Regions from separate parts of the Halomonas sp. hl-4 genome, predicted to be linked through region 3. Evidence: riboswitches for the same ligand, from Rfam matches in the RefSeq annotation. Region 3 holds a riboswitch; each other region holds the start of a gene.

Region 1 (5,789 bases), 1.8 Mb from region 3:
CGTCGGTAACAATCGCCCCCAGGTCTTTCAAGGCGTCGAGCTGGGCTTCGCTAAGTCGTCGCGGCCGGGTATCCACGGCACACAGCGATCCTAGTGCCAGCCCCTTTGACGTACGTAGCGGGATGCCCGCGTAAAAACGTACGCCATCGGCTTGCGTCACCAGCGGGTTATCAGCAAAGCGCGGGTCTTCACGGGCATCTTCAACCACCAGCGGTGCGGTTTCCGCAATCGTGTAAGCGCAAAATGCCACGTCGCGGGAGGTTTCACTAAGTTCTGTTCCTACCCGCGATTTAATCCATTGGCGTTTCGCGTCAATCAGCGTGACGGTCGAGGTAGGCACATTCAGTAACTGGGTAACCAGCCGCGTCACCCGATCAAACGCGGGTTCTTCCGGCGTATCCAGCAGCGCCAATTCGTAAAGGGCTGCCAGACGAGCCTCTTCATCGGGCAGAATAGGGAAGTTCATTAACTGTCACCCATGATGGTAGACGGTAGCCTACCATCATAACGTGATCAGCCATGCTTTGCCCAAGGCGCACGGTTACCGGCCAACTTTGCCCAACTGACGCTTACCAATGAGGAAGCCAATAGCGCCCCCAAAAAAGGCCCAAGCGTAGGAATGCCATTGGGGAAAGTGGCAGCTAGCAGCCCTGCTTCCAAGCTACTGGTCGTGACCCAGCCGGGTAAAACGGCGCCTAATAATCCAGCGATGCCGCCGCCGATAGCGGCGGCAGTTGTCATACGCTGCCATAGCCCCAGCAGTACCGGCACGACAATCGCGGCGCACAGTAGGTCGGCGACTAAAAACAGCCGCAGTACCGAGAGCCCTTGTAGTGCGATGATAACCACCGGCACCATCAAGGCAACGGTCAGCCAACGGGCGGTGGTTAGTGATCTGCCCTGCTGCTGATGCTGAGACACCAACAACGAGGCAATCGCATTTTGCAGAGTATCCACGCTCGATGCCACCAGCGTCACCGCTAGCACGAGAGCCAATAGTGCAAGCCAAGAGGGTGCGTTACCCAGTAAAGCGAAAAACGGCATCGGCGGATCACCCAACTCAACCCCGCTGATCGCGGCAAGCATCCCCAAGCCGCCAATCACCATCACTACGGCGATGGTCATACCGCCACCCAACCACGCACCACGACCAAGGCTTTGTGAATCCTGCGCGGCCCATACCCGCTGCCAGTAACCCTGGTGAAACAGATTGGCTGCGGTGACGGCGATCACCAATGTTAGCGCCACGCTCAGCGCGTCGCTTAACGGCACCTTCGGCATCGACGACATCGTGGGCATATCGGGCAGGTGTGTGTACGCCACGCTGCTGACGATAAGCAACAAAGCGACCAGCAGCCAAGCTTGCCAGCGATCGGTGGCAAGGCTTGCCCGCAGTCCTCCGAGCACGGTATAGGCAAGCGTACTCAAGGCAACGCCAAGTACCACCAGGGCGGGCGGCACATCGGAAAGCAAAGCGGTAATCGCGCCAATGGCCGTCAGCTCTGCGGCTAAAAAGCAGGCCATATAGGCCACTGAGACCAGCGAAACCCAGCGCCGCACGTTTGTACCAAAGCATGCCTGGGCGAACTCAGCGATGCTTCTGCCTTCCGGCAACGCCCGGCGAATAGCGGGTCCATAAAGGCCTAATACGATAAACGGCAGCGCCGAACCGAGGGCATAACCGGTCAGCGCCACAGGCCCCACAAACGCACCGATTTCCGGCGGCGCAAACAGAATCCACGCCCCCATGCCGGACGCGAGAAACGACAGCCCAAGAGATGCCCCGGACTGTGAATTACGTGCCGTGATATAGTCATCGACCGTGCCATCGGCCCAGCGCGCGCGCAGACCAAGCAGGATAAAACCACCGAGTGCCGCGGCTAGCACGGCTGATGTTAGGTACGGCATGTCGCACTTCCTCCGCCGGTATGATCCGGATCAGGTTCCAGGGTAAGCGCTAAGCGCACTCTCAGCCCTTGGGGGCTCCCCTGGCGACAATAAGTGAAAGAATTATCTAAACGGACGCTATCCTCAACGATAAACGCGTCAGCGTAAAGCACCATGAGTATGCCATAACGCGCAGGCAAACGGCGTTTCACGTCACAAGGTCTTTCAATCTTGACAACCGCTCGCCATACTCAGTAAGTAACCCAATAACATGATAAAGACCGTGCGCCAATCGCGAAACGGTTCGCTAGAGAAGGGAAACGTTTATGCGCTACACAGAAGCCAAGGAACATACGCCGGGCAGGCTACACGAACTGTTTGCAGACCCTTACAAGGCGTTTGAAAACGATACCGACGAACGACAGCTACACCTTCACATTATGCTGTATTTGCTGTTGGCACGCCCCATGGCGCGCGGCTTGATGACGCTACGCGTCATTCATGGCTGGGAAAACGGCAGCTTCGAGCCGGAGGATTTACAGCATGTGGACTATGCCATTCATAACGTCGCCGACTTCAAACGCGTGGTAAACGACTTTCAGCAAGCCTCCAAAACTAACGCTGCATTTCCCACCGATAACGACGCCCTGCTGGCGTCCCCGCTTAGCGATGCGATCGCCAATGCTGAGGCGGATGGCCAAACATTAAACGAAGAGACGCGCACGATTCCAGCGCGCTGGCCCGCCTTCGAAGGCGGTTTAGCACTCTATACGCTGTTTAAAATGTACCACCGTTTAGTATACGGCGAGGACGAAGCGTATCGCTGCGCGCAATGCTACACACCTTATGGACTGCGCGAGATTCACGAGTTTCATCTTGAAGAGGGAGAGTTTGCGCTATTGGTGCCGACTGGCAAGCACTTTATCGAAGAGCCGTCATTACTGGTTCTGCACGAAAGTCAGCTTGATCCCATTGAGCAACTGCTGGAAGAAAGCCTGCCGTTGTTTCACGATTTTTAGCCGTTGCCTGAGGTTTAAGACTCACACTGCCTCCTTCCCCTCAGCTAAAGCAGAGGGGAAGGAGGCAAGTGACGTTAGCTAAGTGAAATCGTGCTGTTAATACCGCTGGAGACATTCTCCGGTTCGAACCAGCGTGCGGTCACGGTTTTAGTTTGTGTCCAGAAGGCAATCGCCTGCTTGCCGTTCGGCCCCAGGTCACCCAACTTCGACCCACGCGAGCCGGTAAAGCTGAAATAGGCGACCGGCACGGGAATCGGCACGTTAATACCAATTTGCCCTACGTCGATATCGGTTTCAAAGCGCCGCGCGACCCAGCCGGAGTTGGTAAAGATTGAGGTACCGTTGCCGTTGGGGTTGGCGTTGATGAACGCGATGGCGTCGTCCAGGGTTTCCACGCTCACCACGCAGAGCACTGGCCCAAAGATTTCCTCGCGGTAGACGGTCATCTCTGCGGTCACGTCGGCAAACAGTGTCGGCCCTACGAAATTACCCTGCGGATAGCCGTCCACAGAACAGCCTCGACCGTCGACCATTAACTTGGCGCCTTCTTTTTCTCCTGCGGTAATTAACCGCTCGACCCGCTCTTTGGCTTGGGGAGATACCAGCGGCCCCAAATCCGCATCGCGCTGGGTACCGGGGCCAACTTTCATACTGCGGGCACCATCGACAATGTCATTCAGCCATTCGCGGGCTTCACCCACCAATACCACCACTGAGTTGGCCATACAGCGCTGCCCGGCGGCACCAAAAGCAGAGCCCAGCAGGCTATCAATCGCCTGGCTGCGGTTGGCATCAGGCATCACCACGCAATGGTTCTTAGCGCCCATCATCGCCTGCATGCGTTTACCCGCCGCGGCAGCGCGGTTGTAAAGCAGCGAGCCTACATGGGTCGAACCGATGAACGACAACGCCTTGATATCCTGGTGATCGGCAATCTGATTGGCCACCTCAGGGCCACCATGGACCACGTTTAATACGCCTGCTGGAATACCCGCTTCATGAGCAAGCTCAACCAGGCGCATGGTCGAGCTTGGGTCCTGCTCAGAGGGCTTCAGTACAAAGGTATTGCCGGTAGCAATCGCCAGCGGGAACATAAAGCAGGGCAGCATAATCGGGAAGTTAAACGCAGTAATGCCCGCCCCGACGCCCAGTGGCTGGTGCATGGTATACACATCGACTTCGTTAGCAGCGTTTTCAGCCAACTCACCAAGCTGTAGCGACGTGATTGAGCAGGCGTGTTCAACCACCTCTAGCCCGCGCCCAACCTCGCCTTCGGCGTCCGGCAGGGTTTTGCCGTGCTCCTCGGTAATCAGCGCCGCCAGTTCGGGCGTGTGCTCGCGAATCAGCGCCTGCAGCTTGAGCATGATGCGCATGCGTTTGCCCAGTGGCACTTTACGCCACTCTTTGAACGCCGTTTTGGCGCTGGCGACGGCACGCTCGACTTCCTCGGCAGTGCAGAAAGGCACACGGGCCACAACTTCCTGGGTGGCCGGATTCACCACATCGCGCCACTCCTGGCTTTGAGAGGTGACCGGCTGACCATCGATATACATGGGGATTTCGCGAACGGACATAGCATAGCTCCTGTTGTCATTGCGTTGGCAAGTTAACGTAAACGTCAATTTCACATGCCTTGAGTAAACAGAAACTATCGCGCGGCGTCAATTAGCCTTTCCACCTTGCCATGCCAATGGCCATACTGCGCGGACATCCACCTGCGTAATAGCGTGTGACCACACCTTTCATTGCCGAAGATTAACGGTTAATTAACCCGTTGGTTAGCCACGGCAGCCACGCCAACAGCACCAGCGTTACTAATGTCGCCAGCAAAAACGGCAGCAGTGCGCGGAAGATTTTTAGTGGCGGCGCGCCAGTCATCGAAGAGGCAATAAACAGCCCCGCCCCAACGGGCGGGGTTAACAGCCCCATCACCAGCGTTAAGCAGACCACAACGCCAAATTGATAAGGGCTGATAGCGAACTGGTTTTCTGCAATGGGCATTAGAATGGGCACCACTAGAATCAACGCGGCGATACCGTCAATCACCATTCCCACCAACAGCAGTGCACCGATAACTAATAGCAAAAAGACAAACGGGTCGTGGGTTAGGGCCGCAATCCATGCAGCGGCCATCTGCGGCAGTCGTTCATAAACCACCACCCAGCCAAACACCCCCGCCGCTGCAATCAGTATAATCACCAGTCCCGCGTTAATCGCCGTACGCTTTAGCACCTGGGGCATTTGGTCAAGAGCCAGGCCGCCGTACACGAAACGCCCCATGATTAACGCCGCCAAGGAGGCCAGCGCCGCTGACTCGGTGGGGGTAGCAATCCCCCATAAAATACCGCCGATGATAATCACCGGAATCAACAGCGCGGGCAGCCCCCAAAGTGCGTCGTGCAAGGCCTGTTGGCGACTGGGCCACTGCCCTTTGGGGTATTGCTGCACAAGCCCTACCAGCGCAATCACAATAAAGAAACTCGCGCCCAGCAATAACCCAGGAAGCAATCCGGCAATAAACATCTCGGCGATGGGCACCTGGGCCATCACGCCGAACAGCACAAATAGCATTGAGGGCGGGATAATCGGCGACAGCAAACCGCCCGCCGCGGTAATCGCGGCACTGTAAGGGGTGTCGTAGCCTTCTTCCTCCATGGCGGGCACCATGGCGCGGGACATAATGGCGATTTGCGAAGCGGCAGAACCAATAATCGCCGCCATCATCATGTTGGCTACTAGGTTAATGTAAGCAAGACCGCCCCGGAAGCCGCCCACCAAGATACGCGCCAGGGCAATCAAGCGTTTGGTGAGTCCGCCTTCGTTCATCAACTCCCCTGCCAACATAAACAGCGGGATCGCCAGCAGACCGTAGCTGTCGATGGC
Region 2 (5,789 bases), 1.1 Mb from region 3:
TAAGCCCACCGCTGCCCCCCAGGCAGCAGGCGCTCTACAACAAGACCGGATCGACCAATGGCTTTGGCGGCTATGTGGCCTTTGTGCCCAGCGAGCAGATCGGTATTGTGATGCTGGCAAACCGCAACTACCCCAATCAGGCGCGCATCGAGGCAGCGCACCATATCTTTACCGCGCTGACCGACAAGCCCTGAGCAATGGCGCTGAGCACAGGAACGGAATCAGCGAAAGTTGCATTTTTGCGCAGCGATAAGGAGACTAGCACCACTTCCTTTGCCTGCAAGAGTCAGCCCCATGCGTTTAAACGCCGACTTTACCCGCTTTGCCTGTGTGACACCGGAAGATTACCGCTGGGTGGCCTCGCCCAGCGCTGGCGTCGAACGGATGATGCTTGACCGTATTGGCAATGAAGTGGCGCGCGCCACAAGCCTTGTTCGCTACGCCCCCAACAGCCAGTTTGACCGCCATATCCACGGTGGTGGTGAAGAGATTTTAGTGCTGGAGGGCGTCTTTGCCGACGAGCATGGCCGTTACGCCGCCGGTAGCTATCTGCGCAACCCTATCGGTACAGGCCATACGCCGCAGATTGGCGATGAAGGCGCGCTGATTCTGGTCAAGCTCCATCAGTTTGACCCCAACGATGAGTTACAACTGGCGGTGCCCGCCCATCGCTTGCCCTGGCAGCCAGACCGCCGACCGGGCATCGCCTATAAAATGTTGCACACGTTTAAACAAGAGCGCGTCAGCCTGGAGCACTGGGAGGCAGGGCAAGCCATCAGCTATCCGGTGCTAACCGGTGGGTTGGAGTTTTTCGTTCTGGAAGGTACGTTGAGCGACGGCGACAGTGAATACACAGCGGGTAGCTGGTGTCGTTATCCCAGCGGCATGGCACTGACACTCACCGCCGGAACCGACGGGGTGCAGCTATATCTCAAACGCGGTCACTTGCCGCCCGCTCAGGCCGGATCAGCCTAAAGCGAGAAAGGGCAGGAGCGTTAACGCGATCAGCATGACGATGGCCACGCCCACCAGCGTGACTTGCACGGGGTGGGCGGTGAAGCGCTGCCATAGGGTTGGCGCATCGCCGCGCGCTAGCGCGTCATGATGTTCCTGCCTGGCGCGCGTCTGGCGCTCGGTTTGGTACTCGGCCAGCAGCGCCTGGGCATCCTCAAGCTGGCGTTTATCACGCAGCCAAATCGCATCGACACCCAGCCGAAAGAAGCCCGCCTGCGTCTCGTAGATATCCATGCCGTGGGCATCGAGTAACTGACGCACTTCCATGGCCTCTTCGTCGGTTACGTGGCGCAGGCGGAAAAGCAGATGTGCCATGCTATTCGCCCTTACCGGCCATCAGGTCCGCTTGGATCACTTCGATCCAGTAGCCATCCGGGTCTTTGACGAAAATTACATCCTTCATTTTGCCCTGATCGGCCCGTTTGACAAACGTCACGTCGTGCTCGTCGAACCATGCCTGTGCTGCGACTAAATCGGGTACGCTAAAGCAAATATGACCAAAGCCTTGCGGTTCGGCGTTGCCATCGTGGTAGGCAAAGTCGTCCTGGTTTTCTGTTCCCCAGTTGTGGGTCAGCTCTAGAAGACCCTTCTGGCTAAACGTCCAGGCGGTGCGCGCCTTTGTCTCTTCGGGTACGTCTTCGCCGCCTTCGAGGTTCGCAAGGAAGTAAAGCGAGAACTGCATTTCCTCGAAATCGAGCCGACGCATCACCTGCATGCCAAACACCCGGGAATAAAACGACAGCGCCTGCTTGGGGTCCTTGACCCGCAACATGGTGTGGTTCAGGCGGAAGCCTTGGGTCTGCTTAGGGGCAGGTTTCACTCCTGGATGCTGTTCACCTTGAAACGGCATGCGCTATCTCCTTTGACGTATCGGTTACTTTGTATAAGCCTTTAGAGACTCTGCACAATGTCTCTACTTACCCTTATGATTGCCCAATTTCGGTGTCTATCGCTTCATCATGAGGGCAATCTGACAAATTACCAACCCTGGACAAGAGGCCTTATGTCCCTCGAGCTCAATGTACTGAGTGCACCGCCCACCCCGTGCTACCACGCCCCAAAGCCGGCTTCTAACGCGTCTTGCTCTGGAATTCCTATGCAAACGTCCTACGCTTTAATTATGTCGTTATACAAGACGCTAGGTAATATCTAGCTGAGCGCGTCCATCAGGAGCCGGTAATGACCTCGATTGATATGACCCTTGGCGATCACATCACGTTGAAGCAGCTTTCCCAAGCGCTCCGCAACGGTTTTTCGCCAATTGTGGAAGTGGAATCCATGGACGGTATCTATAAAGTCCGTTTTCACCATGCCAACGGTGTCTCCGATTTATCCAATGCCGAAGGACACGTCAGCACTTTCCTGGGCACTGGCGAAATCCGCGATACGCTGGGTGAATTAGGCTTAACCCACGGCATCCTGACGTTTGCTGATCAATGCGGCGACGAAATGATTGGCGTTGAGGGAAAAGCCATGACACCTGATGAAATGCTCACCTACGGAACACGCATCTCGTTTCGCTAGATGCCGCTGCCAGGGCTTTACAGACCGGCTCAACACGAAGATAGTATCAACACGACAGGGGCGCTCGTGACAGAACGGGCTGAGACGCACCCTTATAACCTGAACCGGCTAATACCGGCGTAGGGAGTCGTGGCGCGCTTGCCACCTCCCCCGTCGGGAGGATGCTATGACGCTACCCCCACTTGGTGACTCCCTCGCAAAACTTCATGCTAGCACTCCGCTAGTCCATTGCATTACCAACTATGTGGCGATGAACAGCAGCGCCAATGTGTTGCTTGCCGCTGGCGCCTCCCCCGCCATGCTACATGCCCAAGAAGAGGTGGCAGAGTTTACCCAGCTAGCTGGTGCGCTCTCGATTAATATCGGAACCCTTTCAGCTCCTTGGGCCGATGCCATGCTTATCGCCGCAAAGACCGCGAATGCCTGTAGCGTTCCTTGGGTTCTAGACCCAGTGGCCGTTGGTGCCACCGGCTATCGCCAGACCGTCTGCACAGCACTATTGACCCACCAACCCAGCGTTATTCGCGCTAATGCCTCCGAAATACTTGCGCTCAATGGATTAAACCACCAGGGCCGCGGCGTCGATGCGACCGCCGCTACCGAGGATGCCCTGGCAGCCGCCATGGCTCTAGCCGAGCAGTATCGCTGTGTGGTCGCCATGACCGGGGAGCGGGACGTGATTACCGATGGCGACAAGTGCTACATCATCAACGGCGGCCACCCAATGATGCCCCGAGTTACAACGCTAGGCTGTGGGCTTAGCGCCTTGGTGGCGGCGTTTGTCGCAGCAACCCCCGACGCGCCGCTGGACGCCAGCAGTGCAGCAATGGCGTGCTTTGCCCTGGCCGGTCAACGCGCAGGGGCTATAACTAAGGGGCCGGGAAGTTTTTACGTTGCCTTCTTGGATGCACTGTACCAACTCACCCCGGACGAGCTCAGCCAGTTCGCCCAGCGGGAGGTGTCGCATGCTGCTTGATCTGTCGCTCTATTTGGTCACCGATGCAACGCTGTGTCAGCGCCATGGGCTTGAGAACACCGTCCGCGAAGCCGTCAGCGGCGGCGTTAGCATTGTACAACTACGCGACAAGCATGCCAGTGACGCCGACATGATCGACCAGGCACGGCGCTTGAAAGCCGTGCTGGCGGGTAGCGGGGTGCCACTGATTATTAATGACCGCCTCGAGGTGGCATTGGCAAGCCAGGCGGATGGACTGCACGTCGGGCAAAGCGATACGGCCGTGCACCAGGCACGCCTGGCAATGGGGCCGGAGGCCATACTGGGACTTTCGATCAACACAGTGGAGCAGCTTCAGGCAGTACCCACCGACCTGCTTGATTACGTGGGCATCGGGCCGGTGTTTGCCACGCCCAGCAAACAAGATCACGCCCAGCCGATTGGTTTTGGCGGGCTCGCCTCCCTGGTCAATGCCTGCCCGCTACCCAGTGTGGCCATCGGCGGGCTCAATGCCAGCCACTCAAGCGCCGTGCGGCGCGCCGGTGCCCATGGGCTGGCGGTCATATCGGCGATCTGCGGTCAGCCTGATCCACGCCAGGCGGCGCTGGCGTTTAGCGACCAATGAATCGCCTTGATGACATCACGGCTTTCGTCAAAGTCGCCGAGCTGGGTAGCTACACCCGCGCCGCTGAAGCGCTCGATCTCTCACGAACGCGGGTATCTCGACAGGTAATGGCACTGGAAGAAGCGCTGGGCGCCCGATTGATTCAGCGCACCACGCGGCGGCTGCATCTTACCGAGGCCGGCGAGCGTTACCTGGCCCGGGCGCAGGGTATCTTGCTTGCTCTGGAAGAAGCCGCCGCTGAAGTGAGCAGCGGCACCTGTACCGTCAGCGGGCGGCTGCGCATCAACGGCCCCATGAGTTTCGGCACACGCTACCTCGCACCACAGGTCGCCCGGTTCATGCAGGCGCACCCCGGCCTCGACATCCGCCTGGACCTGAACGATCGCCGGGTAGACCTGCTGGAAGAAGGCTACGATCTGGCCATCCGGATTGGCAGCCTGCCCGACTCCAGCCTGATTGCAAAGCGCCTTACCCGCTGTCAGCTGGTGTTTTGCGCCTCACCTGAGTACCTGGCGCAGCACGGCACGCCAGCGCGTATTGAAGACCTCTCGCAGCACCGCTGCCTGCGCTATCGCAGCGGCCAGAACAGCGGCCACTGGTACGTCGGCAAACAAACGCTGGCCGTCTCGGGGCCGCTTGAGAGCAACAACGGCGATATGCTGACCCAGGCCGCCGAGGCAGGCCTGGGAATTGCCCAGCAGCCTAGCTTTCTGCTGCCCGAGAGCATCGCCAGCGGGCGGTTGGTGCCCATTCTCTTGAAGGCGCCACCAACGCTGTTGGAGATTCACGCTCTGTATCCCGCCCGGCGCCACCTGCCCGCCAAGGTGGCGCGTTTCATTGATATACTCGCGGACGCCTGGGGCGACCCGCCGTCGTGGGAAACGGAAATGGGATTGTCGCCTGTTGCGCAACAGTGAAGTGCTTGGCCAAGGGATTATCGAGCTCCCGCGCGGTCGTATAGTGGTGCCATCGCATCCCGCGTGATGCCTACTACCACGAGAGAGACCGCCATGACCCCTTCGTCTTCCCTACCCCGTCACACCACTGCCCTGCTGCGCATCAGCCTGGGCGTGATGGCCCTGGCCCACGGCCTGATGAAAGTTTTTGTATTCACCCTACCCGGCACCGTTGCCTACTTCGAGTCGCTGGGTTTACCCGGTTTCATGGCCTATTTGACCATCGCTGCTGAAGTGGGCGGCGGCATCGCCCTGGTGCTCGGCGTGTATACCCGTTGGGTGAGCCTGGCCCTGGTGCCGGTACTGCTCGGCGCTGCCTGGGCACACCTTGGCAATGGCTGGGTGTTCTCCAACCCCGGCGGTGGCTGGGAGTTTCCGGTATTCTGGGCGATTGCGCTGCTCGTTCAGGCAGGCCTGGGCAGTGGCAGCTGGGTGTTGAACCGCCGATTGGCATAAGCTTGACGCTGGCACTGGCCTGGTTGCTGGTGTCGGCCCACGATGGAGTTTCCCCATGTTACCTAGCCTGTTTATTTCCCATGGTTCGCCCATGCTGGCCCTGAATAAGACGCCAGCCCACGCGTTTCTGCGCGGGCTGGGCAAGCGGCTTTCCCCCAAGGCAGTGATCGTGGTGTCGGCCCATTGGGAGAGCACCGCGCTCAAAGTCAGCGTCAGCGCCAAGCCGGAGACGATTCATGATTTTGGCGGCTTCCCTCAG
Region 3 (5,789 bases):
AAATCAATGGAACCGGAGTCATTGATTTTGTGGCCATCTCCACTTAGTAAGGCAATGAGCAGCTGGCCAGCAAGCGTTACCCACCTTTGCGGCACAACGCAGCGCAGCGAAGGTGTGTCCGACAACAGCATTTTGTTAGCACCTCAAAAAGGTTCATTGTTATCTTCCCACATCATGCTTTCCACTTCGGATTCTATATCTATATCGAAGTATTCAACCGCATCATAATGGCTCGTGGACACATAGGTATTTCCAAGTCCGCATGCAACTAACTTTGAGTAGCCTGCTATTTTTAAGCCACAGGCAACACACTCGAAAGATGAGGGAAGCATTGTTTGTTTCTCAATGATCCCATCCTCATCAACGGTGGTTTTAGGGGCGCCAGTAGACCTACCTTGAACGAGCGCGGTACTTCCACATGCCGGACAGGCTACTCTATGCCCAAGATGTCGAGTTGACAGCAGCTCCGCCTGTTTAGATAGCTTTTCTCGTTCTTCTTCTGGCTTTTCTTCCCAGATCGTTTTGTGGGCATTTATGGTACCTTTTACGGATTTTGCACTTTCGTCCTCAAGTGCCTGGATATGTTGCTCTGCTTCTTCTGCGATATCTTCGCCAACGAGAGTCTCCAGTGACTCGCCAATTTCTTCAACCAACACTTTGCAAACAGAATAGAACATAGGCAACCATGATGAAGACCCAACACCATCAAATGGAAGCGCGCCAGAGTGTAATTCGCTGTTCCTCTTATTTATGTGTGCAACACTAAAATTAAGCATTTCTCTAGTAAAACTTGAGAAAAGTCCCTCCGCACGCTTAAGCAAGTCTGAAATGTCGGAAGATTTCGGATTGAACTTTTGTTGGTTGGGGTCGACTCCTACCGCATATAAGACATTATTCCAATCTTTTCCATCAGCTAACAAAGCTGGAGAAATATTCGCAATAGATGCTCGAACCAGCATTTCAAGCGTAAGCGCTGACCAAAACCCAAACTCCCAATCAGAATGATTTTTATCTAACATGATATCTGCGTAACGCTGCGCCTTCGAGTACAGCGCGTCCTTGGACCATTCATGGGCCGTTCTTTGTACTGTCAAGTTTCAACTCCTCTAAATAAACTCGCTCAACTATTCGGTTCATCGAATTTCTTCCGACAGCGCTCCTACCATGAAGCACTCTCCAATTATCAATAAGTAAACATTTTCCATGCTTATCAAGGCAAATTGACTCAGGAGCCCTAGAAATTATCCGTTCTTCAATTCGCTGTTTTAATGCCTCAGCCGATCTATTGACCGGCTTCAAAAAAACTGAATCCCATCTAAACAACTCTCCGTTGACAATTTTTAGGACGTTGGCCGATCTATCTAATCTTTTCCTCGGCATAAAGTGGGACCGGCTTAACGCTTCCTCAGACTCCCCTTGCAACAATTGCTGATGATCAAGGATCTTTGTAACCACTTCACTTGTTGGTTTCACGCACCGAAGAAGAAAATACCTCGGGGGAATGTACCAATGCGCCAGGTCCGTATGTAACGGAAACTCATTCAGACCAAAATTACCGCTGTATGTATTAGGGTATTCATTTTCTTTGATTCGTGGTGTCAGCGTTTGAATCAAAGGCATAGCAGGGGTTTTGATCGGGCGCCCAATTCTTTTGGCGACCTCAAGCGTAGTCTCCTCTGGGTCAGAATCGAACAGAAAATATCCATCCCTAATCATATTCACGTCATTTCTCAAGAGACTCGACCCAAAGTACTGACGCCCGCTTCAGCTGCGCCTAATACGGAGCGGTTTTTGTGTTAATGTTTGAGCACAGCGAGTAACGCAAAAAACGCGTACTGTTTGGCGTCAGGCTGCAAGCGTTTGTTCGGCTGGCATTGTCGGTTAGACATATTAGGCTTTAACAGCACCACTGCTAACAAATAGTTTGCAAAGCTTAGTGGGAAGAATAGCTCCTCCATCTAAACCGCCATTATTTTGCCCTATGCCCGCATTTACAAAAGCTAACAATGTAGGCTCTTCCATTTTTAAAGACTCATTTATATCTGCTTTGGAGAACTCTTCTAATGCTGCTAATTCAAAAGTCGGAACTCTCTCGAGTGCATGTAACATATGACGAAGCTCAGTGAAGGAAATTTCGCCCTTTGCGTAAGCAACGAAACACCTAGCGGAAAGCTCAGGCTTTACTTCACTTTCCATTCTGTCAAGGATTTCAATTAAAGTTGCACCCAGCTTACCAGCAAACTTATCATTCTCATTAAGCTTGTCAATCATTTCCGTTCTTTCGTCAATCGAAATTTCCGAAATCTCGCTTAAAAACTTTATTATTTTGGTCGCTAGCATCTGATCTCTTATGGTTCCGGTAACATTAAACAGCCCCACCACTGAACTAACAAAAGGTATGTCTTTTAGCACTCCCGATTCAAGAGCTGTATCTATACCAAATTCTAAATAATCTTCACCTAACTTTTCTACTGAATCGGATTTAAGTACATTAACAACTCCCTCGCCACGTCCCGTAATCTTCTTATTCACACCTGCCCCCAATTTAACTATGGTTCGGTTTTTTTAAGCCTAACAATAAATCTACACCCCGCTGCAAAACCTCAATGAACGCGACGGCGCATTGATTGAGGTTTTACAGCCACCAATTGACTCTACCCCATTGATTCTGCTGGTGGCAAAGTGAATTTTGAAGCAGATTTAAAATTCGCGTGCTTGTGCGATTATCCATCTCCAATCAGCCCCCCTTGCATCTCCCCCACCCGCCTCCTACACTCCACCAACGAACAGCTTGACGGGGTGCCGGTGATATCCGGCTGAGATGGCGCAGGGCGAGCATTTTTGCTGCCAAGCGCTGGTCCCGCTGAACCTGATCCGGCTAATGCGTTGCTCATATAGCGAGCGGCGCGGGTACCGGCGTAGGGATCAAGCGATGGCCATGGCTAGCTCTCTCACGATCGCACGCCACCTTTAGGGCCATTTCCTCGATCTCTCCCGCCTGCCTTCCGGATCATTATCACCGGAGGCATCATGGGCTACCGCTTTACTGATCTCACCACCGCCTGCCAAGACGATTGGCGCGCCTATATTGAGCACGATTTTGTGTGTCAGTTGGGCACGGCGACGCTGCCTGAGGCGTCGTTTCGCCACTACTTAAAGCAGGATTACCTGTTTTTAATCCACTTCGCCCGTGCCTACGCGCTGGCCGCCTATAAAAGCCCTACCCTTGCCGATCTTCGACAGGCCCATGAAGGCTTGAAAGCCATTGTGGATGTGGAGTTGGGCCTGCATGTGGGCTTTTGCCAGGAATGGGGCATTTCCGAGCAGGAACTGGCTGAGCTTCCCGAAGCCAGGGCGACGCTGGCCTATACCCGTTATGTGTTAGATACCGGCAACCGTGGCGACCTGCTGGATTTGCACGTGGCACTGGCCCCCTGCCTGGTGGGCTACGGCGAAATCGCCAACTGGCTAAACGCCCAGCCTTCTACGCTGCGCGGCGCGCAAAATCCCTATGACGCCTGGATTGCCATGTACGAAGGCGACGAGTTTCAGGCCGCCATGCACGCAGAGCTTGAATGGCTCAACGCCCGCCTTGCCGATGTCACCCCCGCCCGTTTTGCTGAACTCAGCAAAATTTTCCGCGATGCCACCCGCCTGGAAATCGACTTCTGGCAGATGGGTTTAGCGCTAATAGACCAAGACCTGACAGCTTAATGCAGCACCACAACAACCTATGGAGACCGTAATGACTAAGTCCGTCAACAATAGAACCAGTCACTTTTTAGCCGAAACCGCCCAGGTCGATGCCGCCGCCATTGCGCCGCTGCCCGGCTCGCGCAAGGTTTACGTGGAAGGCTCGCGGCCCGATATTCGCGTGCCGTTCCGGGAAATTTCACTGTCGCCCACCAAAACCACCGGCATTGATGAAGAGAACCCGCCGCTGCTGGTGTACGACACCTCCGGCCCCTACACCGACCCAGAGGCTAACAACGATTTACGCAAAGGCTTACCCGCCCTACGCCGGGCCTGGATTGAAGAACGCGATGACACCGAGTTTCTCACCGGCCCCACCTCCGAGTACGGTAACCGCCGCGCCAACGACCCCACCCTTGCCCAGCTGCGCTTTGATTTAACCCGCACTCCACGGCGGGCCAAGCCGGGTAAAAACGTCACTCAGCTTTATTACGCGCGACAGGGCATTATCACCCCAGAAATGGAGTTTATTGCCATTCGCGAAAACCAGCGCCGCCAGGCGTTAGGGTCTGAAGAAGTGGAGCGCATTCTGGGCCACCAGCATAAAGGTCAGAGCTTTGGCGCCAGCCTACCAGAAGAGATCACACCCGAGTTTGTGCGCGATGAAGTGGCTCGTGGCCGGGCGATTATTCCCAATAACATCAACCACCCGGAAAGCGAGCCGATGATTATTGGCCGCAACTTCCTGGTCAAGATCAACGGCAACCTGGGCAACTCCGCGGTGACGTCTTCCATTGAAGAAGAGGTTGACAAGATGACCTGGGGTATCCGTTGGGGCGCAGACACCATCATGGATCTCTCCACGGGGCAAAATATCCACGAAACCCGCGAGTGGATTCTACGTAACTCGCCAGTGCCGATTGGCACGGTGCCCATCTATCAGGCGCTGGAAAAGGTCAAAGGCGTGGCCGAAGACCTCACCTGGGAAGTGTTCCGGGATACCCTGATCGAGCAGGCCGAACAGGGCGTGGACTACTTCACCATTCACGCGGGCGTGCTGCTGCGCTATGTGCCACTCACCGCCAAGCGGGTCACCGGCATTGTCAGCCGCGGCGGCTCGATCATGGCCAAGTGGTGTTTGTACCATCACCAGGAGAGCTTCCTGTATACCCACTTCGAGGAGATCTGCGAGATCTGCAAGCAGTACGACGTGGCGTTCTCCCTCGGCGATGGCCTGCGCCCCGGCTCGGTGGCGGATGCTAACGACGAAGCGCAAATGGCGGAGCTTAAAACCCTTGGCGAGCTGACCCACATTGCCTGGAAGCACGATGTGCAGGTGATGATCGAAGGCCCCGGCCATGTGCCCATGCATCTTGTTAAAGAGAACATGGACAAGCAGCTGGAGTACTGCGATGAAGCGCCCTTCTATACTCTCGGCCCGCTAGTCACCGATATCGCCCCCGGCTACGACCACATCACCTCGGGCATTGGGGCGGCGATGATCGGCTGGTTTGGCTGCGCGATGCTCTGCTACGTCACGCCTAAAGAGCACCTGGGCCTGCCCAATAAAGACGACGTTAAAACCGGTATTATCACCTACAAGATTGCTGCCCACGCAGCGGACTTGGCCAAGGGCCACCCGGCGGCACAGCGGCGGGATAATGCGCTTTCCAAGGCGCGGTTCGAGTTCCGCTGGGAAGACCAGTTCAATCTGGGTCTAGACCCGGACACCGCCCGGGAATACCACGACGAAACCCTACCCAAGGACTCCGCCAAGGTAGCCCACTTCTGCTCCATGTGCGGGCCGAAGTTCTGCTCCATGAAGATCAGCCACGAAGTACGCGAGTACGCTGCCGAACACGGCCTAGACGGCGATCAGGAAGCCATCATGAAAGGCATGGAAGAACAGGCTGAAAAGTTCCGCAACAAAGGCAGCGAGCTTTATCAGGAGGTGTAACGAAGCGGCCTACCGATGGAATGTGACTCTTGAGTTTTAACAAATCTCGAGAGTCACTTTTTACTTAAGGAGAAGATAGTAAAGAAAACTTAGTGTATTATTATCATTTGCTGATTAATTAGATCAATAAACCATCTAA

The links. A riboswitch is a leader RNA that binds a small molecule or an ion and turns the genes downstream of it on or off. The one in region 3 is predicted to bind thiamine pyrophosphate.
Region 1: it holds a riboswitch for thiamine pyrophosphate, as region 3 does, so the genes downstream of both, CPH17_RS07325 (sodium:solute symporter family transporter) here and tenA (thiaminase II) in region 3, are expected to answer to the same signal.
Region 2: it holds a riboswitch for thiamine pyrophosphate, as region 3 does, so the genes downstream of both, thiM (hydroxyethylthiazole kinase) here and tenA (thiaminase II) in region 3, are expected to answer to the same signal.

What each region holds. Positions count from the first base shown of each region.
Region 1 is NZ_LT907845.1:1,515,749-1,521,537, forward strand. Features, by position in the region: gene CPH17_RS07320 (diguanylate cyclase domain-containing protein) at 1-466, opposite strand, end outside; gene CPH17_RS07325 (sodium:solute symporter family transporter) at 514-1,908, opposite strand; TPP riboswitch at 1,898-2,000, opposite strand; gene CPH17_RS07330 (hypothetical protein) at 2,214-2,906, shown strand; gene CPH17_RS07335 (CoA-acylating methylmalonate-semialdehyde dehydrogenase) at 2,981-4,480, opposite strand; gene CPH17_RS07340 (TRAP transporter large permease) at 4,662-5,789, opposite strand, start outside.
Region 2 is NZ_LT907845.1:2,877,074-2,882,862, reverse strand. Features, by position in the region: gene ampC (class C beta-lactamase) at 1-194, shown strand, start outside; gene CPH17_RS13715 (cupin domain-containing protein) at 295-975, shown strand; gene CPH17_RS13710 (DUF6164 family protein) at 967-1,329, opposite strand; gene gloA (lactoylglutathione lyase) at 1,331-1,864, opposite strand; gene CPH17_RS13700 (hypothetical protein) at 2,194-2,538, shown strand; TPP riboswitch at 2,585-2,681, shown strand; gene thiM (hydroxyethylthiazole kinase) at 2,705-3,514, shown strand; gene thiE (thiamine phosphate synthase) at 3,504-4,118, shown strand; gene CPH17_RS13685 (LysR family transcriptional regulator) at 4,115-5,035, shown strand; gene CPH17_RS13680 (DoxX family protein) at 5,129-5,530, shown strand; gene CPH17_RS13675 (DODA-type extradiol aromatic ring-opening family dioxygenase) at 5,586-5,789, shown strand, end outside.
Region 3 is NZ_LT907845.1:3,934,489-3,940,277, reverse strand. Features, by position in the region: gene CPH17_RS18405 (SDR family NAD(P)-dependent oxidoreductase) at 1-2, shown strand, start outside; gene CPH17_RS18400 (hypothetical protein) at 144-1,094, opposite strand; gene CPH17_RS18390 (hypothetical protein) at 1,891-2,532, opposite strand; TPP riboswitch at 2,786-2,942, shown strand; gene tenA (thiaminase II) at 3,031-3,714, shown strand; gene thiC (phosphomethylpyrimidine synthase ThiC) at 3,746-5,650, shown strand.